4 regions of the Arthrobacter sp. WCS2018Hpa-7 genome follow, and region 2 is predicted to be linked to each of the others. Evidence: predicted binding sites of a transcription regulator. Region 2 holds the regulator's gene; each other region holds the start of a gene.
What was found. The regulator HrcA, encoded in region 2, represses chaperone genes, less so after heat shock. The targets are predictions, from matches to a motif close to TTNGCACTCGNNNNNNNCGAGTGCNAA.
Positions count from the first base shown of each region.

Region 1 (7,169 bases), on a different contig from region 2:
CGCTGAGGTGCTAGGCCGTGACCGGCTCCACCACAACAGCCACTCTTTCCTCGCCGATCCTGGTGAGGACCAGGGTGGCTGTTTTTGCATCCTTCCCCTTTGAGGGTTTGGCGGGAAGCAATTGCTTGCGCAGCTCTTCGGGAGTCACTGCCGTGCCGCGCTTCTTGATGTCCAGCACGGTGATCCCCTTGCTTTTCACCCAGGCTTTGAGGGCCTTGACGTTGTAGGGCATCACCTCAAGGACCTTGTAGGCACGGGCAAAAGGAGTGTCGTGCAGTTCCGGCGCGCAGATGTACGCGATGTGCTCGTCCACCAGATGCCCGCCCAGCCTTTCGGCGATGTCGGCCACCAGGCCTGCGCGGATGACCGCGCCGTCCGGTTCGTACAAGAAACCTTCAACAGGCCCGACGGCGGCTGCCGGACCGGCGTCGAAGTCCTCGCCGCTGGTGATTTCAGCGGCGCCCTGGCTGCCAATGACCAGGGCCGCCCGGCGCACGCCGGGGCGGGCCACGGCGTTGAACCACAGGGTCACTTCGGTGACGTCCCCGCCCACCGAGACCCATTGGGCCTCACAGCCGGAGGGAACGGAGTCATGGGGGATGCCGGGCCCCATTTTGACGCCGACGGCGCGCCCGGTAGCTGCCAGCTTCTCCACGAAGGACAAAGGAGGAGAGAAAGCCTCAGGGTCCCAAATCCGCTTGGTCCCCGACGTGGACGTCGTCCGGCGTGCAGGATCCAGCCACACGCCGTCGATCCCGTCCAGATCCACGGATGTGGCATCGGAGTGCACCACGGTGGCGTGCGGGAACGGGATGAGGTTGATGGTGGCGCAGGCAGCCGTGGTTTCATCCATCTCAACGGCGGTCACTGAGATGTCCATGGACGCCATCGCCATGGAATCGGCGCCGAGGCCACATCCGAGGTCGGCCACATGGGAAATGCCTGCCTTGGCGAAGCGTTCTGCGTGCCGGGCTGCAACGTTCAACCGTGTGGCCTGCTCCAAGCCTGCCTGGGTGAACAGCATCTGCCGGGCGAACTCGCCGAACTTCGCCTCGGCGCGGGTGCGCAGCCGTGATTGCGTCAGGACTGCTGCCACCAATTCGGCGGAGTGGCCGGCTTTGCGGAGATCAGCGTTGGTGCTGAAAGCGTCGGCCTCGCGGTAGGGCCCCAAGGAGGCCAGGAGTTCCCATCCTTCAGTGGTCAGCAAGGGTGCGATCTGTTCCTGCGGTGCGTGAGGCATGGAATCAAGCCTAACGGCGCGGCACTTGACAACGTGACGGGCGAATCAGCCCGATAGGGTTGTTTTCATGGAAGACACCGCAGCCCCGCAACCCTCCACCATGCTGAAGTTCGCGCGACCCGCCCTCATAGCGGGGGCCGTGATCGCTGTGGTCTGCGTCGGCTTGCTGATCATCATCTTCGCGTTGGATTCCTTCAACGCGGCCACCTATTCCGTCGCAGGCAAGAGCGTCAACGATGCCACCGACGAAGCGCGGGACATCCGCGAGCTCTACAGCGGCGCCCGCACCGGTGGGATTATCACCCTGGTGATTTCCGGCGTCGTTGCTGTTGCGGCCGCCGTACTCCTGTACCGGAACCGCGGCAATGCCCCGCTGGACGAGGAAGACGACGGCCAGGACTACGACCTCGATGACCTTACGGGCCGGTGACCGGCGTTCACCCATGACGAAATGCTGGCACTCACCTTGACCGAGTGCTAACGATTTACATAGAGTCTAGTTAGCACTCTCCCCTGGAGGGTGCTAATAAATGCCAAGCGTCTTCCGGCACCGCGACGGCGGATGTACGCTCCGGCACCCTAGTTCTTAGTCCATGAATCAGCTCATGAAAAGGAGAGTCCGAGTGTCGGTCTCGATTAAGCCTCTTGAGGATCGTATTGTTGTTCGCCCGCTCGAAGCAGAGCAGACCACGGCTTCCGGCCTGGTCATTCCGGACTCCGCACAGGAAAAGCCGCAGGAAGGCGAAGTTGTTGCAATCGGCCCCGGCCGCTTCGATGACAACGGCAACCGCGTACCGGTTGACGTAGCTGTTGGCGACGTCGTCATCTACTCCAAGTACGGTGGAACCGAAGTCAAGACCGGCGGCAACGAGTACCTCGTTCTGTCCGCCCGCGACGTCCTTGCGATCGTCGTAAAGTAACTTCCCGGAGCCCCGCACCGCCGTCGCGTTGGAAATCATTTCCGACCGTCAGCGGTGCGGGTTTTCTGTCTTGAAAGGACACAACCATGGCAAAGCAGCTTGCTTTTAACGATGCTGCCCGCCGGTCTCTTGAGGCCGGTATCGACAAGCTCGCCAACACTGTCAAGGTGACGCTTGGCCCGCGCGGCCGCAACGTCGTGCTGGACAAGAAGTGGGGCGCTCCCACGATCACCAACGATGGCGTCACCATCGCGCGTGAAGTTGAGCTTGACGACCCGTACGAGAACCTTGGCGCACAGCTGGCCAAGGAAGTAGCCACCAAGACCAACGACGTCGCAGGCGACGGAACCACCACGGCCACCGTGCTTGCACAGGCCCTGGTCAAGGAAGGCCTGCGCAACGTTGCCGCCGGCGCCGCTCCGGGCGAGATCAAGCGCGGCATCGAGGTTTCCGTTGAAGCCGTCGCAGCCCGCCTCCTGGAGAACGCCCGCGAAGTTGAAGGCACCCAGGTTGCCAGCGTCGCAGCCATCTCCGCGCAGAGCGACGAAGTCGGCGAGCTCCTCGCCGAAGCGTTCGGCAAGGTTGGCAAGGACGGTGTCATCACCATTGAAGAGTCCTCCACCACGCAGACCGAACTGGTCCTTACCGAAGGCATGCAGTTCGACAAGGGCTACCTGTCCCCGTACTTCGTCACCGACGCAGAGCGCCAGGAAGCCGTCCTCGAGGACGCCCTCATCCTGATCAACCAGGGCAAGATCTCCTCGCTGCAGGACTTCCTGCCGCTGTTGGAGAAGGCCCTGCAGGCCAACAAGCCGCTCTTCATCATTGCTGAAGACATCGAAGGCGAAGCCCTCTCGACGCTGATCGTCAACCGCATCCGCGGCACCCTCAACGTTGTTGCCGTCAAGGCTCCGGGCTTCGGCGACCGCCGCAAGGCCATGCTCCAGGACATCGCCACGCTCACGGGCGCCCAGGTTGTTTCCCCGGACCTTGGCCTGAGCCTGGACACCGTTGGCCTCGAGGTACTCGGTACCGCGCGCCGCATCACGGTGACCAAGGACAACACCACCATCGTTGACGGCGCCGGCACGGCTGAGGACGTGGCTGACCGCGTTGCACAGCTGCGTGCTGAGCTCACCCGGACGGACTCCGACTGGGACAAGGAAAAGCTGCAGGAACGCCTGGCCAAGCTGGCCGGCGGCATCGGCGTGATCAAGGTTGGCGCAGCCACCGAGGTTGAGCTGAAGGAAAAGAAGCACCGCATCGAGGACGCTGTTTCCTCCACGCGTGCAGCCCTCGAAGAAGGAATCGTTTCCGGTGGCGGTTCGGCTCTTATCCACGCTCTCAAGGCACTGGACGAGTCCCCGGCCGTCAAGGCGCTGGAAGGTGACGCAGCAGCTGCTGTGGGCATCGTCCGCCGCGCCCTGGTTCAGCCGCTGCGCTGGATCGCACAGAACGCCGGCTTCGACGGTTTCGTTGTCGTTGCCAAGGTGTCCGAGCTGGAAGCCAACCACGGCTTCAACGCCAAGTCCGGCGAGTACGAGGACCTGATCGCCGCTGGCGTGATCGACCCCGTCAAGGTCACCCGTTCGGCTCTCCGCAACGCCGCTTCCATCGCTGCCCTGGTTCTCACCACCGAGACCCTGGTTGTCGAGAAGCCGGCTGAGGACGAAGACGCACACGCAGGTCACAGCCACTAGCAGGCTGTTTCATTGGAGCCCCGGTCACGTTCGCGTGGCCGGGGCTTCGTGCGTCATGGAGACTGCCGGCAGGCATGCCTGCCCAAGCTATTGTGAGCGTTCGACGACGGCAGTAACCTGACGCTAAAAGCTGCGGCACGGGCATCACCCGGGCCGCCACCCACCCGCAGGTGAGCCATGACAGCTCCGGACACAGACTTGGACCTGGGACGCTCAGCATTTCACGAGCGCCGCTGGAACGATGCCCTGAATTGCCTCGTCCGCGCCGATTCCGAGGGCGGCCTGCCTCCCCAGGACATCGAGCTGGCCGCCTCCGTGGCGATGCTGCTTGGCTTGAACGCGCAGAGCGTGGAGTACCTCGCGCGAGCCCACGACGAATTCCTGACCATGGGGGATACAGACAGTGCGGCCCGCTGTGCCGCGTGGCTGGTTATGTTCCTGATGGACATGGGCGAGCATGCCCAGGGCAATGGCTGGTTGTCCCGCGCCAGGCACCTGCTGGACGGCATGGCCGGACCATGCGCCGCCGAAGGGTACCTGCTCATTCCCGCTGCCCTGGGCGCGCTTCGATCCGGCAACCCGGGGACGGGCCATGAAATGTTCAGCCGGGCCTTGGAACTGGGCCAGTCCTTCCATGACAAAGACCTTCAGGCGCTGGGGCAGCTCGGTGTAGGTACCTCACGTGTCTCCCTGGGAAACGTGGAGGACGGGCTCCAACTCCTGGACGAAGTCATGGTGTCGGTCACCTCGGGGGAGGTTTCGCCCATACCAGCGGGCATCATCTACTGTGCAGTCTTGGGCAGTTGCCGCCTCTCGCATGATGTAAGGCGTGCCCACGAGTGGACCTCAGCGTTGGAACGCTGGTGTGGTGAACGCCCGGACATGGTGATGTTCAGCGGACAATGCCAGGCGTACCGGGCCGAGCTGCTCATCCTGCATGGGGCATGGGACGAGGCACTCTCTGTGGCGCGCGCCGCCGAAGGCCGGGTCAGGAAGGGCGACCCCGACGCGACGTTCGGATCCTGGTACCAGCAAGGCGATGTACTGCGGCTGCAAGGATTCCTTGACGAAGCTGCGAAAGCCTACGCTACTGCGGCCGGGACAGGTTTTGAGCCAGTTCCCGGCATTGCCTTGCTTCAGTTGGCGCAGCACAGGGCGTCCCAGGCGCAAGCCACTATGCGGCGTGCCTTGGCAGAAGCAGACACGGCCAATCGTCGACGTTTGCTCCCCGCCGTCGTCGAGATTGAGCTCGCCTTGGGAGACGTGGCTGCGGCGAGGGCAGCTTTGGACGAATTATCCGGGCCACTGCACGCCGTATCCGGAGCCCTGCAGGCGGCCAGCCGTCCCCTGGAGTTGGCGCTCGCTTCGCACGCGGCGGCGCAGGTCTTGCTGGCCGAGGGTGACCCCACGGCTGCTCTCCGCGAATCTCGGGGAGCCTGGCGGATCTGGTACAGCCTGGAGGCGCCCTACCAGGCAGCCCGGTGCAGGGTGCTTGCCGGCCGTGCTTGCGCACTGCTGGGAGACCCGGATTCGGCCGCCATGGAGTTTGCCGCGGCCAAGGCCGACTTCGCGGATCTCGGGGCAACACCAGCGGTTGCGGACGTGCTGGAACTCGCCGGCGAAAAGCCCCACGGCCAGTCGTCGCTGACGGGCAGGGAAATGGAAGTCCTGCGGCTGGTGGCCGCTGGACATTCAAATCGGATCATCGCCCGGGAGCTGTACCTCAGCGAAAAGACCGTGGCACGCCACATAAGCAACATTTTGTCCAAGCTCGCGGTACCGTCCAGGTCAGCCGCAACCAGCTACGCCTTCGAACACGGCCTGATCCACTGAACCCTCTCTCACGTCCCGTGTGGTTCGGCCGGTCCCTCTATCACGTCCCGTGTGGTTTTGGCGGGTCCATCTCTCACATCCCATGTGGTTCGGCCGATCCCACTCTCACCTACTGCGCATAAATACCCATGCCGTGTGGATCCGAATGCGTCATTCTGCCGACGCGACGGGAGGGGTTGGGCTCATAGCTTGGCTGTATCAGGACCCCACAGAACCAAGAACGGAAGGACAACCAGCCATGGATTCGCAGCAGCACCCAGACCAGCAGCACACCGACCTGGACACCATCATCGTGGGAGGTGGCCAGGCCGGGCTCGCGCTCGCATACTGGCTGGCCAAGGAAGGCCGGGAGTTCCTCATTCTGGATCAGCATGGAAGGCCAGGGGATGCCTGGCGTCAACGCTGGGACTCCCTCAAACTGTTCACACCGGCCAAATATGACGGACTTCCGGGCTGGCCTTTCCCCGGAGACCGCCTTGCCTTCCCCACGAAAGATCAACTGGCCAACTATCTGGAGGACTATGTGCGTCGTTTCGACCTCCCGTTCGTGTCCAGTGTCCATGTTGAGGACATCAGATCCGAGGGGGAGGGGTTTGTTGTCGCGGCAGGGGACCGGCTCTGGCGCACGCGCAACGTGGTGATTGCTACCGGCGGGCACCATCTTCCGAAACGGCCCCCGTTCGCAGGAGAGCTGGATCCGGACATAGTCCAGCTGCATTCCCAGGACTACAAGAACCCGGGGCAGTTGAGGGAGGGAACAGTGCTGGTGGTAGGGCTTGGAAACTCGGGGGCGGAGATCGCCCTTGACGTTGGAGGGTCGCATTCCACCGTTCTTGCAGGGAAGCCAAGCGGCGAAATGCCTATGAAGCACGGCAGGGCAGCAGCTCGTTTCGCCTTGCCAGTAGTGAAGTTCCTGGGGGTCCGTGTTCTAACGCTCAACACGCCGATCGGACGCAAGGCCGCCCCGGGGTTCAAATCCATGGCGGCGCCGCTGATCCGGACCAAGACCAAGGACCTGGCCGCCGCGGGGGTGCAATTGGTTCCAAGGCTGGCGGGCGTTTCGGGAGGATTGCCGGTCCTGGACGATGGGACAAAGGTGGAGGCTGCGAACGTTATTTGGTGCACGGGGTATCACGAGGAGTACTCGTGGGTGAAACTGCCGGTCTTCGACGAACAGGGTGAACCGAGGCAGACCAGGGGAGTGGCAAACGATGTTCCCGGAGTGTTCTTCATCGGTCAGGAGTTCCTCTTCGCGGCAGCCTCGGCAACGCTTCCCGGGGTCTGCCGGGATGCCCGCTACCTGGCCCGCCGGTTGGCAACGGAGCGACGTCCGGAGCCGGAGGGTCGCCGGGCCAAGGAAACCCGCTTGCCGATGAGCCGGTAGAACAGTAAAACCGCAGCCGCAGCTGACACGATGCCCACCAGGTTGAGTGCCAGCTGCATCGCTGATCCGGCCGCTTTGCTGTATTCACCCAG
Region 1 is NZ_JAVTJB010000034.1:13,494-20,662, reverse strand. Features, by position in the region: gene RQH14_RS22150 (shikimate 5-dehydrogenase) at 1-6, shown strand, start outside; gene RQH14_RS22145 (class I SAM-dependent methyltransferase) at 11-1,240, opposite strand; gene RQH14_RS22140 (hypothetical protein) at 1,308-1,670, shown strand; gene groES (co-chaperone GroES) at 1,864-2,160, shown strand; gene groL (chaperonin GroEL) at 2,247-3,860, shown strand; gene RQH14_RS22125 (response regulator transcription factor) at 4,038-5,693, shown strand; gene RQH14_RS22120 (FAD-dependent oxidoreductase) at 5,932-7,077, shown strand; gene RQH14_RS22115 (DUF389 domain-containing protein) at 6,990-7,169, opposite strand, start outside.
Region 1: a site for HrcA is predicted at 1,695-1,721, ahead of groES (co-chaperone GroES). Genes of this name have one in related genera too.

Region 2 (7,169 bases):
CTCCCCTGCCTCCACAGCAGGCCGCGTCAGGATAATCCTGCTGACTTCCTTCATCTGCAGTGCCTGCACGGCCTTGGCCATGGCCAGGTAGGTCTTGCCCGTGCCAGCTGGACCGATACCGAAAATCACCGTGTTTGCGTCGATGGCATCCACGTAGTTCTTCTGGTTAAGTGTCTTCGGACGGATGGTCTTGCCACGGCTGGACAGGATGTTGTGGGTCAGCACATCAGCAGGATTCTGCACCGACTGGGCCCTGAGCAGGGAGACCAGCTGCTGGAGGACGTCCGGCGTCACCACAGTCCCCTTTGCCACCAACCCGCGGACTTCCTCGAGGAGGCGCATGACGCGGGGGATGACGGTGGATGGCCCGGTCATGGAGAGCTCGTTGCCGCGGACATGGAAGTTGACGTCCTGGAACTGTTCCTCGATGTACCTCAAGGCCTCGTCATGACTGCCCAGCGAGTGAACCATCTGGTCGGAGTTGTCGAAGGTGACGACTTCCGTGCGCGTGCCCGGTAAAGTGTGCGGGAACTCGTTGGGCGGCTGGTTGCCGTTTCCGGTCCTGAGCCGCCCGTTCAAAGATTCACTCATAGTGCTGGCCCTCAGGCCTTTTCTCCTCCGGTTGGTCGATAATAACGCCATCGATTCGACATTAGCTGCGGACTTAGACTGCCCGCGTTCATGCCGGAATGTCTTCAATCCTACGCCAGCCCGGCCTTTGATGGACCTCTCCCGGCAGCCTCGTTGGGCACCCGGGGCCGGTACGGACATTTTGTCTCAACTCGGCATCAAGCCGGTATCAATCATGTTTCAGTTGGCGGCCTCCCCCGGAAACCCGGCCGACCGCCGTCGACGATGTGCCAAGCTGGCATAGCGGGTGGAAACTGAACCCCGCACGCCAGCCAACAAATGGCTGCCAAACCATGCAGGGCAGGACAGGAAAACCATCAAGAAAACAGCCAGCAACGTTCATGGCGCGAACAAGCGGACCAAGTCCGCTGTTGCCGTGCCTGCGATGCTCGCTGTCCTCCTCCTGACCGGTTGCATCGCCAACGGCGGTGGCACCCAGGCCACCTCCACTCCGCCGCCGCTGACCGTCCAGGAAGCCCCGGCCAGCAACGCCCCGCTCGAAACCACCCAGGCCTCCACCAAGATCCCGGTCTACTGGATTGGACGGAGCAAGGAAGAGGTCTACCTCTACCGCGAGTTCAGGGATATCTCCGGCGACGGAAATCCTGTGACCACAGCGCTGAGGATCATGATGGCGGAAAAGCCGTTGGATCATGACTTCTTCACACCTTGGCAGGAACCCGCCAGCCTGGCCACCTCCATTTCGGGCAAAAACGTCATCACAGTCGATATTTCCCGCGATGCTTTCAACTCGAACCTGGACGCCGGCATGGCGCAGCGGGCAGTGCAGCAACTCGTCTACACGGCGACCGCCGCAGCCTCGTCCTCAGGGCTCATCAATTCAGGCCAGCAGATCCAAGTAGTCATCCTGGTCGATGGCCACAAGGACTATATGGCGTTCGGGCAAGTGCAGCTGGGGGAACCAATGACGCGCGACGCTTCCCTGGTTGCCCCGCTCTGGATCATCGATCCGCAGGAAGACACCACCCTGCCCACCGGACTGGTCAAGTTCAACGGTCGAAGCACTGACAGCTCCAAGCCCATCGCCTGGCAGGTCCTGCAGGACAACGGCAAGGGCGAAAAGGCCAGCCTTCTCACGGGCCAAACGCAAGCCACCGGCGAACCCGGGCAGTATGGCCTGTTCACCTTTGGCGCCACGTTGAAAGCCGGCCAGTACGAGGTACGCGTCTCCCAAGTAGACAACGCGGGCAACGCCATCGCGACCAGCACCGACACCCGCCTGTTCAGGGTCGGGTAGCTGCCCGGGGCCGGATGCGGCCCAAGGCCGCTCCTACCAGCGTCCCAGGATGTCGCTGGCAAGAACGACGGCGGCCGGTCCCGCCGTCGAGGACCTCAAGACATGGTGCCCCAAGAGTGCCGTTACGGCGCCGGCATCACTAAGCCGCGTTACTTCGCGGGGTGAGATCCCGCCTTCGGGGCCCACAATCAGCAGCACCTCGCGGGGAGCGCTGGCGTTGGTTGCCGCCAACTCCTCAAGGACGGTCCGCAAGGGATTCTTCGCGTCTTCATGCAGGATGATGGCAAGGTCAGCCTGGGCAACAGCGTTCGCCAAGGACCCAGTGTCCACCATGGACCTCACCTCAGGAATCCACGCCCGCCGGGCCTGCTTGGCGGCAGCGGTGACCACGGACTCCCACTTGGCGTGGGCCTTTGCGGCGCGATCGCCCTTCCATCGAACAATGGAACGCTCCGACTGCCACGGAAGCACAGCATCAATTCCGAGTTCCGTGGCTGTCTCGATGGCAAGTTCGTCACGGTCGCCCTTGGCCAGGGCCTGGACCAGCACCAAGCGGACGTCCGGCAGGTCTTCAAAGACAACGTCGGAGGCAGTGACAATCAGGCCCGCGGGCCCGGCCTCGGCGACCGTGCCGGTCAACCGCGCGCCGGCCCCATCGGCTATGTCGACTGGCTCTCCCACCACAAGTCGCTTGACCGTAACCGCGTGCCGCGCTTCCGGACCTTCCAGCACGAAGGTACCGCCGGCGCCGACATCGCCAAGGCTGCCGGCCGAGGTGAAGAAAACGGGGTTGCTCACCGCTACAGGTTACCGAGCTTGTCCCGAAGCTTGGCGAACATCCCGCCGCTGGCCACGAGCTTTCCTTCGGTGAACTGCTCCCCGCGAAGCTTGGCGAGCTGCTGCAACAATTCTTCCTGCGCCGGATCCAGCTTGCTCGGCGTTTCAACGTGGAGGTGTACCTTGAGGTCGCCGCGGCCGTAACCACGCAGGTGCGTGACACCCAGGCCCCGGAGGGTGATGATCTCGCCTGACTGGGTTCCGGCCTTCACGTCAATGTCCTGTGCGCCGTCGAAGGTATCCAGCTGCAACTCCGTACCCAGCGCCGCGGCCGTCATGGGCACGCTGAGGGTGGCGTGGAGGTCGTCGCCTTCGCGTATGAACATGGAATCGTTGTTGACACGGATCTCCACGTAGAGGTCGCCGGACGGGCCGCCTGCGGGCCCTGCTTCACCCTGGCCGGACAACTGGATGCGAGTACCGGTGGCAACACCGGCAGGAACCTTGATGGTCAGCGAACGGCGGCTGCGGATGCGGCCTTGGCCGTTGCACTCATTGCAGGGGTCCTTGATGACCGTGCCGAAGCCCTCACAGGAACCGCAAGGGGCGGCAGTCATAACTTGGCCGAGGATGGAGCGGACAGCCCGCTGGACCTGGCCACTGCCACCACAGATGTCACAACGTTCCGGATGGGTGCCCGGGCGGCAGCAGCTGCCGTCACAGGTGGGGCAGGTCACGGCCGTGTCCACTTCAAGCTTCTTGTTGACACCGAAAACGGCGTCCTTAAGGTCGATGCGGACGCTGATGAGTGCGTCCTGGCCGCGTCGCACACGGGAGGCCGGCCCACCATGACCGCCGCCACCACCAAAGAACGTATCGAAAATGTCCTGGAACGCGAAGCCCTGGCCGGAATATCCGCCACCAAACCCGTTGTCCGTTCCATTCTCGTTGCCGGTGGCATCGTAGACGCGGCGCTTCTGGGGATCGGACAGGACCTCATAAGCATGGGTCACGGCCTTGAACTGTTCCGCGACATCCTCACCTGGGTTTACGTCCGGGTGGAGTTTCCGCGCCAACTTGCGGTACGCCTTTTTGATCTCTTCCCCGGTGGCTTCCGGCGAGACTCCCAAAACGTCATAGTGGCTGCTCAAAGTCGGTATCTCTTCCTTGTTGTACTGCGGATGTTTCTTCGGGACGGCCTTCAGCCGCCAAGAATGCGTGAAAGGTAACGGGCCACGGCCCGGACTGCGGCCATGGTCGTTGGATAATCCATGCGGGTTGGCCCCAGAATCCCCACCTTGGCGCCGGAGCCGTACCCGGTGGCGACAACGGAAGCTTCTGCCAATCCGTCGTAGGGATTTTCCCGGCCGATACTCACGGTGACGCCACGGGGGTCATCCCCCATGTCTGATAACAACCGGAGCATGACAACTTGTTCCTCAAGAGCTTCCAGCACCGGGCCAATGCTCAAGGGGAAGTCCACGTTGGACCTGGCGAGGTTGGCCGTACCGGCCATGAGGATGCGTTCTTCGCGGCTGTTGTCACTCAGGGCCTGCAGCCCGTTGGCCAATGTGTGGGCCAGTCCCCGAAGCTCCGGCGGGCACAGGGCAATCACCGATGGAAGCACCTGCGGCAACAGGGCCAGTTGTGTCCCTGCGATGCTGCCCAGGAAGCGGGATCTCAGTCGCATCAAAGCGTCGTCGCCCACGTCCGAACCAGCATCGATGACCTTCTGGCCGACGCTGCCGGTATCGGCAATCAGCACCACCAAAACCTGTTGTGGCGCCAACAGGACGAACTCAACGTGCCGTACCAGAGCGCGGTTCGAGTGTGGATACTGCACGACGGCGACCTGGTTGGTCAGTTGCGACAGGAGCCTTACGGTGCGCTCCAGGATGTCGTCGACATCATCAGGGCCTTCAAGCAACGAATGGATGGCCCGCCGCTCGGCGGCCGAAAGGGGCTTGACCTGGGAGATGCGATCGACGAACAGGCGATAGCCCTTGTCGGTGGGAATACGACCGGCACTGGTGTGCGGCGCTGCAATGAGGCCTTCTTCTTCCAAAACGGCCATGTCGTTACGGATGGTGGCGCTTGAAACACCGAGATGGTGCCGTTCAACAAGGGCCTTCGATCCAACAGGCTCCCGAGAATGCACGTAATCTTCAACGATGGCACGCAGCACTTCCAACTTGCGCGGCTCACTCATTGCTCCACCTCCTGACGACTGCCGTGGTCTCTGGGACCGGGTCCACTTAGCACTCAACATGCCCAAGTGCTAACCAGTCTAGTATGAGCCACCCCGTTGCTAGCATTGAACTTTCCCGTCCCAACCCAGCGCAAATCAGCACTGCACTATACAACCCAGCACAAAGGTAGGAACTCCTTGGCTTTCGACACGTGGGGTCCGCAGGATCTGTCAGCTCCGGCCAAACGGCAACTGCCGGAGGTTGCCGTCCAACGCGGGATGGTCCTCGAAGACGTCCAGTCAGGCTGGGTGGGCGAAGTCACCCGGGTCGAGAAAACCGGCGGCATGCACATTGTGTCCCTTGAGGACAGACGGGGGAAGACGAAGTCGTTCCAACTCGGATTTGGCTTCCTGCTCGAGGGGCAGCCCATCCGGTTGATGCCCCCGGCCCCACGGCAACCGACGCCGGCCGTTCAGGCGGGGCGCACGGCATCAGGTTCGGTGAAGGTTCAAGGACAACGCGCCCAGGTGGCCAAAGCCAGCCGCATTTGGGTGGAAGGAAAACACGACGCCGAACTCGTCGAGAAAGTCTGGGGCGACGATCTCCGCGTCGAGGGCATTGTGGTGGAGCCCCTGCACGGAGTCGATGACCTCAAGTCGGTAATATCCGCCTTCAACCCCGGTCCCGGCCGGCGCCTCGGCATCCTGGTGGACCACCTCGTGGCCGGCTCCAAAGAGTCCCGCATCGCAGCTGATGCCATGACTGTGCCTGGAGCCGCGGGAAATGTCCTGATCGTCGGACACCCCTATATCGATGTCTGGCAGGCCATCAGGCCCAAAGTCCTGGGAATTGAGGCTTGGCCGTCCGTGCCCCGCGGCACCGACTGGAAGACCGGGATTCTCACCGCCTTCGGGTGGCCCCACGAGACCGCGGAGGACATAGGACTGGGCTGGCAACGGCTTCTCGGAGCGGTTCGCAGCTACGCCGACCTCGAAGCTTCGCTGCTGGGCCGCGTGGAGGAAGTCATCGATTTCCTCACAGTTCCCTGACCATTGCCCTCAAAGCAGCAGCAACTGACGTGTCATCGTGGCGCTTGTCCCGGGAAGCCTGCCTGGGCCGGTATTCTGGGACAGCAACACCGCACCATCTTTACAGCAAAGGGAACACACCGTGGCAGAGAACGCTCCTGAAGAACCGGGCAGCGCCGCAGGCCAGCCCCAGTACCATGGCGCGCCTGCAAATGCGCTGCCACTGACCGCCAGCGAGGACAGGCAGTGGGCTACCTTGGCACACTTTGGCGGCATTCTGGGATGCCTGCCATCACTCCTGATCTACTTGATCTTCCGTGACCGCGGACCTTTCACGGCACAGGAATCCAAGGAAGCACTGAACTTTACGCTGCCTCCCACCATCGCTGCGGTTCTGGCCAACATCCTGGTTCTGCTGCCGGTAGTAGGCAACGTCTTTGCCGTGATCGCCACTGGCATCTGGGTAGCACTGACATGCTTCTCCGTCTCGGCCGGAATCCGCGTCAACCACGGCCAGCCGCACCGCTACAAGCTCAACCTGCGCTGGATCAAGTAAACCTCCCCCCGCTTTTCAAGCGGACGTGTGGTTAGTCGGGGAGAATCCTCCGGACTACGGCGTCAGCCAGCAGCCGGCCCTTCAGCGTAAGGATCAGCCGGCCTTTGAACGCCTGCGCAGGATCAACCAGTTGGTCGGCGATCAGCCCTGCCATTGCATGGCGGCCAACCGCGTCCAAAGCATCCACTTCAAGGCCTGTACCGAGCCGTGCTTCCAGCATGATGCGCTCGACTTCCCGGGTTTCGGCGTCCAGGGTTTCCCGGCCCGCCGCCGGTGAGCTTCCTGCGCCCAACCGTCCTGCGTACGCTGTGGGGTGCTTGACGTTCCACCACCGGACACCTCCTACGTGGGAGTGCGCACCGGGGCCGACGCCCCACCAGTCATCGCCCCGCCAGTAGGCCAGATTGTGCCGGCACGCTTGATCGGATGTCCGGGACCAGTTGCTGACCTCGTACCAGTTCAAACCAGCTTCGGAGATCAACGAATCGGCCAATTCGTATTTGGCCGCGTGATCGTCGTCGTCAATTCCGGGCACTTCACCGCGGCGGATCTGGGCCGCCAGCTTGGTGCCATCTTCCACGATCAATGCGTAGGCGCTGATGTGATCGGGCTCGTAGGACAGTGCTGTCTCAAGGGATAACCGCCAGTCCGCCATGGACTCCCCCGGCGTACCGTAAATGAGGTCCAGGCTCACCGCGAGTCCGGCCTCACGGGCCCACTGGACCACAAGC
Region 2 is NZ_JAVTJB010000006.1:56,127-63,295, forward strand. Features, by position in the region: gene RQH14_RS08855 (PhoH family protein) at 1-591, opposite strand, end outside; gene RQH14_RS08860 (GerMN domain-containing protein) at 1,016-1,888, shown strand; gene RQH14_RS08865 (16S rRNA (uracil(1498)-N(3))-methyltransferase) at 1,922-2,686, opposite strand; gene dnaJ (molecular chaperone DnaJ) at 2,689-3,816, opposite strand; gene hrcA (heat-inducible transcriptional repressor HrcA) at 3,867-4,874, opposite strand; gene RQH14_RS08880 (DUF3097 domain-containing protein) at 5,052-5,903, shown strand; gene RQH14_RS08885 (DUF4870 domain-containing protein) at 6,025-6,438, shown strand; gene hemW (radical SAM family heme chaperone HemW) at 6,470-7,169, opposite strand, start outside.

Region 3 (7,169 bases), on a different contig from region 2:
AACACCATGGCGTGCGCGTTCCTGGTCACCTTTATCGCGCTGATGCTGCGGTGGGCGGGTGTGGACATTGCTCCGTCCATTGTGGTTGCCGGCGGAATCCTCCTGTTGCTGCCAACGGGTCGACTTGTCTCGTCCGTTCAAGATGCGATCAACGGCTTCCCGGTGACAGCAGCCGGACGATTCCTTTCCACGGCGCTGACGTTCGGTGCCATCGTGGCGGGTATCGGCGTCGCAGTGGTGGTCGGCACGCTGATCGGCAGCGAGGTCCTGGACGTCACGGATACATTCCCCGATGCGTATCCCTTATGGGGTCAGGCCATCCTGATCGCCATCGCGGTGGTGGCCATCGGTGTCACCGAACAAACGCAAATGCGTCTGTTGATCCCGACGGCGGCAGTCGGCATAGTGGGATTCTTCGTTCTGTGGGGGGCTGGCGCCGCCGGGCTCGGCGATCGCCTGTCACCCGCCGTCGCGGCCGTGGTCATTGGCCTGCTGGGACGGGTAGTGGCGCTCAAACTCGGAGCGCCGCAGCTGGTGGTTGCAGTTCCTGCCGCGTTGATCCTGCTTCCCGGCCTCACTATATTCCGGTCCATGTATGTTTTGACCGTCGAGGAGGGAGACATTCTGCTGGGTGCGGGCGGCATGTTGAACGCAGGGGCGATTGTCCTGGGAGTGGCTGCGGGCATCGTGCTTGGCGACAACCTTGCCCGGCCATTGACCAAGGGCCTGTCCAGCAATGAGCGGCGCAGGGTCCGCAGGCGATAGGCGACACAACACGAACGGCGCTGCCATGAGGCAGCGCCGTTCGGCTATAAGAGATCTGTGCCGAATCTAGATCTGTCCGACCGGAAGCTTCTTCTCGGCTTGGAATACTTCTTCCACGCGACCCTGCGCCCAGTAGCCGGACAGTGACACCTGGGAACGCTCCAATCCACGCTGGACGAAGAAGATCTCTCGGAGGCCCTTCATATAACCCCGCTCGCCGTGGGCAAAAACGTCCACCCGGCCGGGCAACCATTCGGTGGTGCGCAGGGCATCGAGCAGCAAGTCACTGGCGCCCGCAGGTACTCCGTTGCGCTGCAGCCAATGCAGGTTCACTCCGGCGGGGGCGGAAATCGGCAGGATGTCTGCCTCGTTGTCCACTTCCAGAAACACGGTTCCGCGGGCATCGGGGGCAAGAGCCTCCACGCATGCTGCAATGGCCGGGATCGCGGCGTCGTCGCCGGCGAACAAGTACCAGTCGGCGTCCGGGGCCGGGTTGTAGGCGCCGCCGGGTCCTGTGAAGACCAACGAATCGCCGGGTTCGGCTGCGGCTGCCCAAGGACCTGCAAGTCCCTCGTCGCCGTGCACCACAAAGTCGATGGCCAATTCCTGGGCTTCAAGGTCTACCCAACGGATGGTGTAGGTCCGGGTATGCGGCCACAGCTCCCGCGGCATGGTCTCGCGGATGGCCCACAGGTCCAGCGGAAGCTGGTACTCGACGCCCGGCTGGGGGAAGACGATCTTGACGTAGCGGTCCACGTACTGGTTGTTCGCATAGTCACTGAATCCCGGTCCGCCGGCCACGATCCGCACCATATGCGGCGAAAGGCGTTCATTCCGCAGGACTGTCAGGTTGACCTGCGGGCGGGTTGTACGGGTGGCGGACGAAGTCACGGGGAGAGCAGACATGTAGGTAAGCCTAAGCTAATTTGCTGCACGTCCGCTGGGGATGAGTCGAAGGTTACAGGACAGGCAGTTCCCAGTTGATGGGTTCGGCGCCCTGTTCCAGCAGCAGCTCGTTGCTGCGGCTGAAGGGCTTGGAACCGAAGAAGCCCCGGGAGGCCGAGAGCGGACTGGGATGGACCGACACGATGGACGGCGCTCCCTCCAGCAACGGCAGTACGCCCTCGGCGTCCTTGCCCCAGAGGATGGCCACCAACGGGCTGCGCCGCCCCGCACCGTCCGTACGGCGGGCGACGGCGGTGACTGCCGCCGTCGTGATGGCCTCCCAGCCCTTGCCACGATGGGAGCCGGCATCTCCGGCGGTGACGCTGAGGACACGGTTCAACAGGAGGACGCCTTGGTCCGTCCAGGCGGTGAGGTCTCCATGGACCCGGGGAGGCAGCCCGAGGTCGTCGTGCAGTTCCCGGTAGATGTTGGCGAGGCTGCGCGGGATGGGCCGCGTCCGTGGCGAGACTGCAAAGGAAAGCCCGACGGCGTGTCCCGGCGTGGGGTACGGGTCCTGGCCCAGAATCAGTACTTTGACGTCTGCCAGCGGCTGTTGGAAGGCGCGCAGAAGGTTGCCGGCCGAGGGAAGGACGTGGGTTCCGTTCTTGGCTTGGGTCGCGACGAAGTCCAAGGCGCTCCGCAGCTGCCCTTCCACGGGACGCAGGGCATCAGCCCAGTCCTGCGCCATCAGTTCTTCCAGCGGGCGGCCGGGGAGCCCGGCAAAACCGGCATGGTCCAGGTCCGTCGGCTCAAGGTCAAAGAGTGCATCCTCGCCATTCACCACGCCATTGTCTCCTGTGCAGTACCGGCCCGGCGAATGACAGCGTTGTTATTCGCCCGTAACATGGGGGTAGGACATTTTCCCCCAACACGCGTCGAAGGAGTGTGCCGTGGCAGAACCAGCACCGGAACCGATGGCGCCGCAGTCAACCGGGTTTGCCCTCGCAGACCTTGCGGCCGGGACCCTCAGTGACTCCCCGCTCAGCGAACGGGACCAGCAGATGTTGGCCTTGGAACGGCAGTGGTGGAAGTACTCAGGGGCCAAGGAGCAGGCCATCCGTGAACTGTTCGATCTCTCGGCAACACACTATTACCAGATCCTCAACGCGCTCATAGATACCGAAGACGCGTTGGCCCACGATCCCATGCTCGTCAAGAGATTGCGTAGACTACGTACGTCCCGCCAGCGTGCGCGGACGGCACGTCGCTTGGGGTCCGACGCGTAAATCGCCAGGCTGATCTGTCAGCAGCAACCAGCAAGGACAACGCTTCACCATGACCAAATATGCCAAGGACGAATTCGACCAGGTCCCGCAGAACACTTCCCGGCAGGGCGTTCACCGTGATGCCCAGGAAACCACGCGTCCCACGTTGTGGCCGGTCTTGACCGTTGGGGCGGTAGCCCTGGTTCTGGGGCTGGTGGCCTTCCTGGTCCTTCCAAACCTCGGCGTGGTGGCCCCCAATGCCGCGCCCAGCGTCTCCACGCCGGCCCCGCAGCAGACTGATGCCTCGCCCTCTGCTGCTCCGAGCGAATCCAGCAGTGCACCGTCCGCATCCAGCGAGCCGACGCCCTCAGAGAGCCCGTCTGCAACGTCGTCCTCCGCGCCGGTCGACAAGTCCACCCCGGTTGCCGTGTACAACGGTGCCGGCACCGCTGGGTTGGCTGGCCGCGTGGCCGGCCTGGTGGAAGCCGACGGCTGGACGCTGAGCACCGTGGGCAACTGGGGCGGCCTGCCGCAGCAGACGTCCGTGATCTTCTACAACGCGCCTGAGCAGAAGGTTAACGCCGAGGCGTTGGGCACCTTGTTGGGCATCCAGACGATCGTTGAATCGCCCGAGGTGCAGCAGCAGTTGGTTGTTGTGGCAGGACCGGGCTACCAGTAAACCTCTGGCCTCCAAGTGGCCCTGAAGCCCCAACTCGGTTAAGCCTCAATAACAAAAGTGATGCCCCGGGCCTCCATGGGGAGCGCCGGCAGAGTGACTGTGGTTACAGTGGATTGATTCCGGTACGGAGATCCCGGCAACCGGTCTTGGCTACTGCGAAAGTGTGGGCATCATGGCATTGGGAACCGTCAAATGGTTCAACGCCGAAAAAGGCTACGGATTCATCACTGTGGATGAGTCGGGTGACGACGTCTTTGTACACTGGTCCGCCATTCAGATGGACGGCTTCCGCGCCCTTGAAGAGGGTCAGCGGGTTGAGTTTGAACTGGGCGAGGGGCAAAAGGGTCCGCAAGCCGAAGGTGTGCGCGTCGCGTAGCGCCTTATCGGGTTTCGACCCGTCTCCGTCAGCCCTCGGCTGAAAGCCCTTTGTTTATAGAGCAAAGTGGCATCTCTGCTTGCACTCTCCCCGGTCGAGTGCTAATTATTGATTTAGCACTCCTATGGTTCGACTGCTAAGTCCAGCCCGGCTTACCCCGGCGGTGGGCGGTGTTCGTTCCAGCGGAGGATCAAGAAACACCTTGGTGGGGTGAGGTCCGGAGCGCGGGGCATACAGAGGCCGCGGGCAAAGGACCGTCCGTCGCGGGCACCCCATCTGACAGGTACCTTCTTAACGACTGTCCCGAAAGGACTACCGCCGTTATGGCCAAGATCATTGCATTTGATGAAGAGGCACGCCGCGGCCTCGAGCGGGGCCTGAACATCCTCGCAGACGCCGTCAAGGTCACCCTCGGCCCGCGTGGACGCAACGTCGTCCTCGAAAAGAAGTGGGGCGCCCCCACGATCACCAACGATGGCGTTTCCATCGCCAAGGAGATCGAGCTGGACGACCCCTACGAGAAGATCGGTGCAGAACTGGTCAAGGAAGTTGCCAAGAAGACGGATGACGTCGCTGGCGACGGTACTACCACTGCAACCGTCCTCGCCCAGGCACTGGTGAAGGAAGGCCTGCGCAACGTTGCCGCCGGCGCCGACCCGCTGTCCCTCAAGCGCGGCATCGAGAAGGCTGTTGAGGCAGTCATCAGGGAACTGCTGGCCTCCGCCAAGGAGATCGAAACCAAGGAAGAGATCGCAGCTACGGCTTCCATCTCCGCCGGTGACCCGGAAATCGGCAGCCTCATCGCCGAAGCCCTGGACAAGGTGGGCAAGGAAGGCGTCATCACGGTCGAGGAATCCAACACCTTCGGCCTGGAGCTTGAGCTCACCGAGGGCATGCGCTTCGACAAGGGCTACATCTCCGCTTACTTCGTCACCGACGCAGAGCGCCAGGAAACGGTCCTCGAAGACCCGTACATCCTGATCGTCAACTCCAAGATCTCCAACGTGAAGGAACTCGTCACGGTTCTGGAGAAGGTCATGCAGTCCAACAAGCCGCTGCTGATCATCGCCGAAGACATCGAGGGCGAGGCCCTGGCCACCCTGATCGTCAACAAGATCCGTGGCACCTTCAAGTCCGTTGCCGTCAAGGCTCCGGGCTTCGGTGACCGCCGCAAGGCGCAGCTGGCCGACATCGCCATCCTCACCGGTGGCCAGGTCATCTCCGAAGAAGTTGGCCTCAAGCTCGAAAACGCCGGCCTGGAACTCCTCGGCACCGCCCGCAAGGTTGTTGTCACCAAGGACGAGACCACCATTGTTGAAGGTGCCGGCGACGCCGAGCAGATCGCAGGCCGCGTGGCCCAGATCCGCGCCGAGATCGAGAACTCCGACTCCGACTACGACCGCGAGAAGCTGCAGGAACGCCTGGCCAAGCTGGCCGGCGGCGTTGCAGTCATCAAGGCCGGTGCCGCAACCGAAGTTGAGCTCAAGGAACGCAAGCACCGCATTGAGGACGCAGTCCGCAACGCCAAGGCTGCTGTTGAAGAAGGCATCGTTGCCGGTGGTGGCGTAGCCCTCATCCAGGCCGGTGCCAAGGCATTCGCCAACCTCACCCTCCAGGGTGACGAGGCAACGGGTGCGAACATCGTCAAGGTTGCCATCGACGCTCCGCTGAAGCAGATCGCCTTCAACGCCGGCCTCGAGCCCGGCGTTGTGGTGGACAAGGTTCGCGGCCTGCCTTCGGGCCACGGCCTGAACGCTGCCACGGGTGTCTACGAAGACCTTCTGGCTGCTGGTGTGAACGACCCCGTAAAGGTCACCCGCTCGGCTCTCCAGAACGCTGCTTCCATCGCTGGTCTGTTCCTGACCACCGAGGCTGTAGTTGCCGACAAGCCTGAGAAGAACGCTCCGGCTGCCGGCGGCGACGACATGGGCGGCATGGGCGGCTTCTAAGTCCCCACGCTGTAGCAATACAGCGCCCAAGCGTCACGCTTTAGAGCAAACGACGGCGGTCCCCACCTGGTGGGGGCCGCCGTCTTGCTGTGCTAGCACGGATTCAGTGTCGGTGGGGTCTGGCAGGATTAAGGTCATGACAATTATTGCTGCCGCTGATGGGTCCGCCCTCGGCAATCCTGGGCCGGCCGGTTGGGCCTGGTACGTTGATGACTCCTGTTGGCGCGCAGGAGGTTGGCCGCACGGCACCAACAACCAGGGTGAACTCATGGCCGTCCTGGATCTGTTCCGTTCCACGGCACATGTGCCGGAGGAAGACCTGCTGATCCTTTGCGACAGCCAGTACGTCATCAACTGCATCAGCAAGTGGATGCCGGGATGGAAGCGCAAAGGCTGGCGCAAAGCCGACGGCAAGCCTGTGCTGAACGTGGACCTCCTCAAGGACATCGACCAGGCGATCGTGGGCCGCAAGTACAGGTTCGAATGGGTCAAGGGGCACGCCGGACATGACCTGAACGAGGCCGCCGATGAGCGTGCACGCGCCGCTGCAACGGCCTACCAGCAGGGTGTCGCGCACCGGAGCGGCCCAGGGTTCCCTGGCGCCCCTGGGAAGGGCGACGCGAAAGGGCGGCGGGACCAGGCACCGCTGGATGCCACGGTAAGCGCCCAGGGACCCGCTCAGGCGCAGCTGCAGGCGGAAGCGCTGGTACAAACCCACCTCCGGCATGAAGACCCCGTTATCGCAGGGGCAGCGGTTGTGGGGGCGGCGGCCACCTCCTTGGGATCGGCGAACGCTCCCAGAGCAACAGTTGGGTCCGCTCCATCGAAGGCCGAGCGCAGCTCCCGACCACATTTTGAGCCGACGCTCTTTGGAGAGTCCGGGATCTTTGGCCAGCCTGATCTCTTCAGCGAACTCGAGGATGCTTCCACCCAGGCGCTCTCCGCCGAGGAGACGGTGCTTGCCTTGGAACGGGAACTGCTTCGGCCGGATGTTCGCGCTGACATTGGCAGGATCGGAGTGCTGCTCCACCCGGACTTCGCAGAGATCGGCAGCTCGGGACGGTTCTGGACCCGGGACGCCATGATGATGGCCTTGGAAGAGGATCCAGGCGAGCCCACTGACCTTGAGCTGCTCAGTGCCGACCGTCTCAGCGAGAACACCATCCTGCTGAACTATCGCAGCCTCGCCCACACGGGATCAGCCCTGCGCAGTTCAGTCTGGATGTTGGACCGTGGCCAATGGCGGCTCC
Region 3 is NZ_JAVTJB010000028.1:4,301-11,469, forward strand. Features, by position in the region: gene RQH14_RS20910 (threonine/serine exporter family protein) at 1-765, shown strand, start outside; gene RQH14_RS20915 (siderophore-interacting protein) at 832-1,671, opposite strand; gene RQH14_RS20920 (uracil-DNA glycosylase) at 1,724-2,494, opposite strand; gene RQH14_RS20925 (DUF3263 domain-containing protein) at 2,601-2,936, shown strand; gene RQH14_RS20930 (LytR C-terminal domain-containing protein) at 2,986-3,594, shown strand; gene RQH14_RS20935 (cold-shock protein) at 3,767-3,970, shown strand; gene groL (chaperonin GroEL) at 4,294-5,919, shown strand; gene RQH14_RS20945 (ribonuclease HI family protein) at 6,056-7,169, shown strand, end outside.
Region 3: a site for HrcA is predicted at 4,084-4,110, ahead of groL (chaperonin GroEL). Genes of this name have one in related genera too.

Region 4 (7,169 bases), on a different contig from region 2:
CTTCAGCTCACCGAGCAGGCACGCATGAACCCTGCCCTGGTGCGCCACCTCAAGTCAGTCCACGGCATCGTCTTTGACGTCAACGCAGTAGCGCGCATGGCCTACAACACGGCACGGTTCGATCCCCAGCCGGTGCTGGACCGCTTGGCTACGCTCGTCCAGCCGATCCACGGCGCCGAGGTGGAATTCAACTTGTTGGTCACCACCCTGGCTGACCTTTCGGGAAACCTCGATGATCCCTGGATCAACACGAACAACCCCACCGTAGCGGCGCTTGCTGAGGCGGCAAACGGTGGTGACGTTGAGCCTGAGCCCATTAAGGCGGGCCGATTCCCAAGCCTTGACCTTCGTGATCCGGCAGATGAACTCCTCCTGCTGGACGCTGACACCGACCAGCAGTACGTGGTGGATGCCGTCCGTGCCGGAGATTCCCTGGTTGTCAGCACCCCGCCGGGAAGCGGACAGACCCAAACGGCCATCAATGCGATCGGTGCGCTGGTCAGCGAAGGAAAATCCGTGCTGGTGGTAGGCGACAGGCAGTCCAGCCTGGCGGGCCTTTCCGCACACCTCGAATCGCTCGGCCTCGACTCCATGCTGTTCCGTCCGGGTAACGGGACCACGCCGCAGCAGCTCAAAGGCCAGTTGGTCCGCGCCATCATGCGCAATGAAAAAGCGCTTGAGCCACAACTGGGCAACTTGCATCAGACGCTGACAGGACACCGCCACGCACTGATGGACCATGTTGCCTCGCTGCACAACGTCCGTGAACGGTGGGGTTGCTCGCCGTACCAGGCCATGCAGTCGCTGGCAGAGCTGACGTCCATCCACCCCGCGCCTTCCACCACGGTCCGCTTGAAGCGAAGCGTCCTGGACAACATCAAGGACCGGGAAGAGTTGGCAGGCCGCCTGCGCCGGGCCGCTGAGCTTGGCAGCTTCAGCCGGTCGTCCACCTCCAGCCCTTGGTATGGAGCGCGACTGGTGACGCGCAAGGAGACCGAGGAAGCCCAACAACTCGCCCGCCTGGCAGAGGAAAAGCTTCCCGTCCTGCGGGACCGGATGAAGCAGGTGTCCGATCACGCTGAAATCCGGCTGGGGGATACCTTCACTGAATGGGGCGCGCAGCTCGAACTGCTCATTGCCGTCCGGGAGAGCCTGGATAAGTTCACTCCCGACATCTTTGACCGGCCGGTGCACGACCTCATTTCCGCCACAGCCAGCTCCGCTTGGCGCCGTGAGCGCAACTTGGAGATGCCCTCCATGCAGCGCTCCCGCCTGCGCCGGGTAGCCAAGGAATATGTGCGGCCCGGAGTCCACATCGCCGACCTCCACAGCTCCCTGGTCCTGGTTCAGGAGCAGCGGGCCCTGTGGGCCGGATACGCCACCACCCAGCGCCACCCCGCCGTGCCTTCCGGGCTGGCAGATCTTGGCGCGCTGTACAGGGAGCTGGACGGCGAACTGCACCGCCTTGGTGCTGCCCTCAAGCACACCAGCGCTGGTGGCTCCCTGCACGGGACGCCGTACTTGGAGCTGATGGAGCGGCTGGAACGGCTGGTTGCTGACACGGCCACACTGGAGACACTTCCCGAGCGCACCCTCCTGATCGAGGAAATGCGCGAGCACGGCCTCGGTGAGCTGCTGTCCGATCTGGCTGCCCGCGAAGTTCCTGCCGGCTCCGTGGCCGCCGAATTGGATCTGGCCTGGTGGCAATCCGCTTTGGAAGCCATGATCAGCGGCGATGACTACCTGGCGATGTCCGATGGCGACTCCCTGCGTCGCCTCGAAGCCGAATACCGGCTCGCGGACCAGGCCCACATCGCCAGTGGTGCCGCGCGTCTCCGGTGGCAGTTGGCACAGAAATGGCATCAGGGGCTGCTTGAGCACCCCAGGCAGGCGGAACTGCTGCGGGCCCTGCTGAAGGATGGCAGGGTCACGTTGCCGGCGCTGAGCGCCCAAGCGCCGGAGCTTGTGCCACTGCTGGTGCCCGTTTGGTCGGTCAGTCCCTACCTCCTGACCGGTGTTCTTCCGGCCGAGCAAAAGTTTGACGCCGTGGTGGTCATAGACGCCGAATCCACCTCGCTGCAGGCCGTACTTCCTGCCATCGCCCGGGCGAAGCAAGTGGTGGCCTTCGGTGATGCGAAGATTGCCCATGCACGTACGTTCAGCGTAGCTGTGGAACCACCGGTAGCCGGTGTTGCCAGCCACGAGACCGTCGACAGCGCCTTCAAAGCGCTGGCAAGGGTCCTGCCCACGTGGCAACTGAATTGGGTCTACCGCGCCGTGGACGAGGATTTGATCCTCCAGTTGAGCAAGAATTACTACGACGGCGGCCTGCGCCGCCTGCCTGACGGCAACTCTGTCACGGGTCTGGACCGTTCCATCCTGGTGGAGTACATCCCCGATGGCACCGGACTTCCGGGGGCAGACCATGAAGGTGTGGAGTCCGTCACCGCCGAGGTCAATCGCGTGGTGGACCTCGTGTTCGAACACGCCAGGCTGCGGCCCCGCACGTCCTTGGCGGTGGTGACTGCCAGCTTGCGCCATGCTGCCCGTATCGGCGAGGCCATCAGGCTCCAACTGCCCAACCATCCCTTGCTGTCCACGTTCTTCGGCGCCGGCCCCGAATCCTTCCGCGTGGTGGATCTTGAGCGAGCCCAAGGGCTGGTTCGTGACCACGTGATCTTCTCGCTTGGCTACGGCCGCACGCCACACGGCCGGGCACTTCATTCGTTCGGTCCGCTGTCCGCTGAGGGTGGCCGGAACAGGTTCGCCTTGGCCATGACCCGCGCACGGCGTTCCATGCATGTCCTGAGCTGCTTCCGTCCCGAGGACCTTGACCTCGATCGGTTGGCCCATGGTGCAGTTGACTTCTACGAACTGCTTGACCGTGAACTTTCGGGAAACAGCAACCTCGGTACGCCCGCGTCCCGCGCTGTTGCCAGTGAGCAGGCGCTCGGTGAGGATCCCTTGGTCGCTGACCTCGGAGAACGCCTGCGGGCCCGGGGCGCCCGGGTCTGGCATCTCTACGATGGCGTTCTGGATATCGCTGCTGCGGCAGACCCCGTCCACACTATTGGCCGGGAGGGCGCGGAAATTCCCACGCCGGTCGCGATCGAATCCGATGGCACAGAACGCTACCGTCGGATGAGCGTCCGGGAACGCAGCCGGTTGCGTCCGCAGCTGCTGGAGCGCATGGGATGGCGCTACATGTCCCTGTGGACCATTGAGGTGTTCACTGATCCTTCGTCCTGCGCAGATCGCATCGGCTCCTACCTTGGGCTGGAAAATCACATTCCGCGGTCGACGTCGCCTCAGCATGGCTTCCTGGACATGGACGTTGAACAATTGAGTGTGGACAAAGGGCAGCCAACATTCGCTCCGAGTCCGGCACGGCAGGCACCAGGACAGCATGATGAAGCTGCCGGTGATGCAGGCAGCGAAGCAGAGAACGGGAAAGAAGTACCACTGATGGAACAAGCAACCGGTCCGGAAGAAGGGCCTGAGACGGAATCCGCCGTGCCCGGCGCCGACACCGCTGAAGAGCCCCTGGATGCCAAGGACGCCGGAGCCAAACCAGGCGTGAGTGGCATTCTTCCCACCAAAGCCGCGGAAGACGATCCCCGGCGCTGGGGCGATGAGTCCGGTTACGACCATGAGCAGTGGCTCAAGGAGCAAAAGCCGCCGCACTGGGGCTGACCGGCCACCACCACCTGAACGGCCCATCACGGGTTGACCAGAACAAAGAAAAGCTTGCCTTGCGTTGACGCGCCGGCAAGCTTTTCTGCTTGTTGTGGATCCGCAGCAACCACCACTAATCCTTCGGTGTCGCTGGTGCCCAGCCATTCGCCTGTCTTGCCCCCGTGGGCTGAGGTCCAGAGCACGGGGACAGGACCGGCGAGTACCTGGCTTTGCCTGGATTCGTCATAGGAACCGGCGGCCGTGAGGACCACTGTGACCAACTGCCCGGGGGAGAGGAGCTGGATGGACGACGGGTCGGCCATTCGCAGGGGAACAGCTGCGGTACCCATGGGTGATCCTGTAAGAAGCCCGGGACCCAGGAGGCTGGACTCCGTGGGGATCTGCCCCCGGCTCAAGGGTGCGGCCAGCTGGCGGCCGGCGAGGGCCCCGCCATCAGAGAGCGCCCCGGTCATGGCGAGGTCCTGGGGCACTCCCACACGGGTGAAATCGGCTTCTGTGAGAGTGGTTCCCGTTGGCAGGTCACGGGCGGCCGCCATGACGCTGATTCGCAGTTCCGAGGCCGGGGTCAGCTGTTGGACGGCGATGCCGGCGGCCAGGCACAGCAGGAGGGCAACTGTGAGGCGGCGGTTCCGGGCGATCCAGGAGCCGATCTTTCGCCTTCTGCCCTGAGGGGAAGAATGGTCCAGCGGCCGGGGAAAGCTTGCGGCATTGTTGCGCCGTTGAGACGACCGCCCTCTGGCACCAGATGGAACCGGGGGCCAAGGACCGCCAGACGACGCTGAACGCCGGGCGCGGGCAAGAAGGGCGCTTCGAGACTGTTGTGGCATGCGGCCACGTTAGCCAGCCAGCCGGGCAGTCCAATAGCGGCCAGAGGCGCTATGTGGAAAAGGGGGGGAAGTTAGCTGGCTGCAGCGGCCGGCGCCGGGGTGGCTGCTGGAGCAGACGACGCGGCGGCAGGTGAAGCAGGCGCGGCTGAAACAGTGCTGCCCTTGGCATCACGGGAATCAGTCCGGTAGAAACCCGAGCCCTTGAAGACGACGCCGACGCTGTTGAACTTCTTGCGAAGGGAGCCCTTGCATTCGGGGCACTCCGTCAGGGAGCTGTCGGAGAAGGACTGGACGATGTCAAAGGCATGGTCACAGTCTTTGCAGGCGTATGCGTATGTGGGCACTGAGTTCCTCCTTCAGGACAAAGGTCAGGTCCTGTGCAGCAACGGCGGAGATTTCGCTTCGCATTAGCAGTCGCAGGGCCTGAGTGCCAATTCTATCATCCGTCCACAGTGCATGCGCCAGTGGATGTGCCCGACCTCACCAGCCCGTCCGATGCCCTCAGGCGGTATGCGTAGGGCCGCTGGTGACTGGAGTCCCGTCGGGATCTTCCGTCCCGCCCAGGCGGACCACGCCGGAGGGAGTCAGCACTTCCCGCACGGGGCGGTCGAAGGCTTCGGCGGGAATCGAACCTGAAGGCAACAGGTCGTCGTCGTACACCACCGCAATGGTGGGCGGCCGCTGGCCGGCATCGTCGAGCCCATGGAGGAGCCGGTCGTAGTAGCCGCCGCCCTGCCCGATCCGGTTGCCATCCATGTCCACCGCTGTGGCGGGCATGAAGATCCCCGCGGCGCCGGCCACCACCTGGCTTTCAAGCCGTTCGCCCTCGGGTTCGTCGATAGGGGCATATGAGGAGCGGACAAAAACTGTCGAGGGGGTCCAATAGACCCAACTCAGCTGCCGGCCGGGCTCGCACACGGGAAGGAGGATCCTGTGCCCGGCCTCGTGCAGGGAATGGATGAGCGGCATGGTGGGTGGCTCAAAGGCGACACCTACATAGACGGCAAAAGCGGCCGGGGGGTCGGAGGAAGCGGCAGCCGCCCATGACGTTCCATGCTGCGCGATCGACGCGCCGGCAGCGGCGATCTGCTCGGGGGAGAGAGCGCGCCTTTGGAGGCGCCGGCTGCTGCGGATGTCTTCCTTCGATGCCATGGGTGTCCGATCGTGAGGTTCGTCTGATGCCGGTGCGGCGACAGAAGCTGCCGTCCGGTCCACAGAAATGTTGTCCCGGCGCGGCGAGGGTTTAGCCGATGATGTATTCCTTCCGTTACATTAGTCCGGTGACTCTCGATAACAATGCTGTCCGTAAGGCCGTCATCCCCGCAGCGGGTCTTGGTACCCGTTTCCTGCCTGCAACAAAGGCGATGCCGAAGGAAATGCTGCCCGTGGTTGACAAGCCAGCCATCCAGTACGTCGTCGAAGAAGCGGTCAAGGTTGGCCTGCACGACGTCCTGATGATTACGGGGCGCAGCAAGCGCGCCCTGGAGGATCATTTCGACCGTGTGCCGGCGCTGGAAGCGACGCTGGCCGAAAAGGGCGATACCGCCAAGCTTGAGGCCATCCAATCCGCCACCAACCTCGGTGACATCCACTACGTCCGCCAGGGCGACCCCAACGGCCTGGGCCACGCGGTCCTTCGTGCAAAGCAGCACGTTGGGCACGAGCCTTTTGCCGTACTCCTCGGCGATGACCTGATCGACGCCCGCGATAACCTCCTGAGCGACATGATCGCCGTTCAGCAGAAGACCGGCGGTTCCGTGGTTGCCCTGATCGAGGTGGAGCCCTCCAAGATCAGCGCCTATGGTTGCGCCGACGTCGAGGAGATCGGCGAGGACGGCTACGTCCGCATCAAGCAGCTCGTGGAAAAGCCTTCTCCCGAAGAGGCACCGTCCAACCTTGCCGTGATCGGCCGCTACGTGCTGCACCCGGCAGTGTTCGATGTTCTCGAGAAGACTGAGCCGGGCCGTGGCGGCGAGATCCAGTTGACCGACGCCCTTGAGGTGCTGGCAGCCGGCGAAGGTGAAGGCTACGGCGTGTATGGCGTTGTTTTCCGGGGCCGTCGCTACGACACCGGTGACAAACTCAGTTACCTCAAGGCCTGCATCGAGTTGGCCTGCGAACGCGAGGACCTCGGTCCTGAACTGCGTGAGTGGCTGCCGACTTTCACTGCCTCGCTTCCCAAGTAACCTCAGGATGTACGGCTCTGCGATCTGGCCGGTGACGCTGGAGAGCGGAGACCTGCTTCTTCGCCCTATCCGATACTGCGACAAGCGGGAGTGGTCTGACGTCCGTTCGCGGAACAGTGAATGGCTTGCTCCCTGGGAGGCGTCCAACCCGGCCCCGGGTGGGCGCCTGCCCAGTTATCGGCAGATGGTGGGCTCGCTGAACAACCAAGCCCGACAGTCCACGGCATTGCCATTCCTCATTGTCGAGCGCACCCCTGGATTCAGAGACCCGCTCATCGTGGGCCAATTGACTGTTTCTTCCATCATTTGGGGATCGGCAATGATGGCCACACTGGGATACTGGGTCGATAAGGACCGGGCAGGGCACGGTATTGCTCCGACGGCGGTTGCCATGGCAACGGACCACTGCTTCAAGGTGTTGGGCCTTCATCGCATGGAGATCAACATCAGGCCCGAAAAC
Region 4 is NZ_JAVTJB010000005.1:279,115-286,283, reverse strand. Features, by position in the region: gene RQH14_RS08575 (AAA family ATPase) at 1-3,693, shown strand, start outside; gene RQH14_RS08570 (RcpC/CpaB family pilus assembly protein) at 3,720-4,523, opposite strand; gene RQH14_RS08565 (FmdB family zinc ribbon protein) at 4,595-4,867, opposite strand; gene RQH14_RS08560 (5-formyltetrahydrofolate cyclo-ligase) at 5,025-5,675, opposite strand; gene galU (UTP--glucose-1-phosphate uridylyltransferase GalU) at 5,774-6,709, shown strand; gene RQH14_RS08550 (GNAT family protein) at 6,717-7,169, shown strand, end outside.
Region 4: a site for HrcA is predicted at 4,931-4,957, ahead of RQH14_RS08565 (FmdB family zinc ribbon protein). Genes of this name have one in related genera too.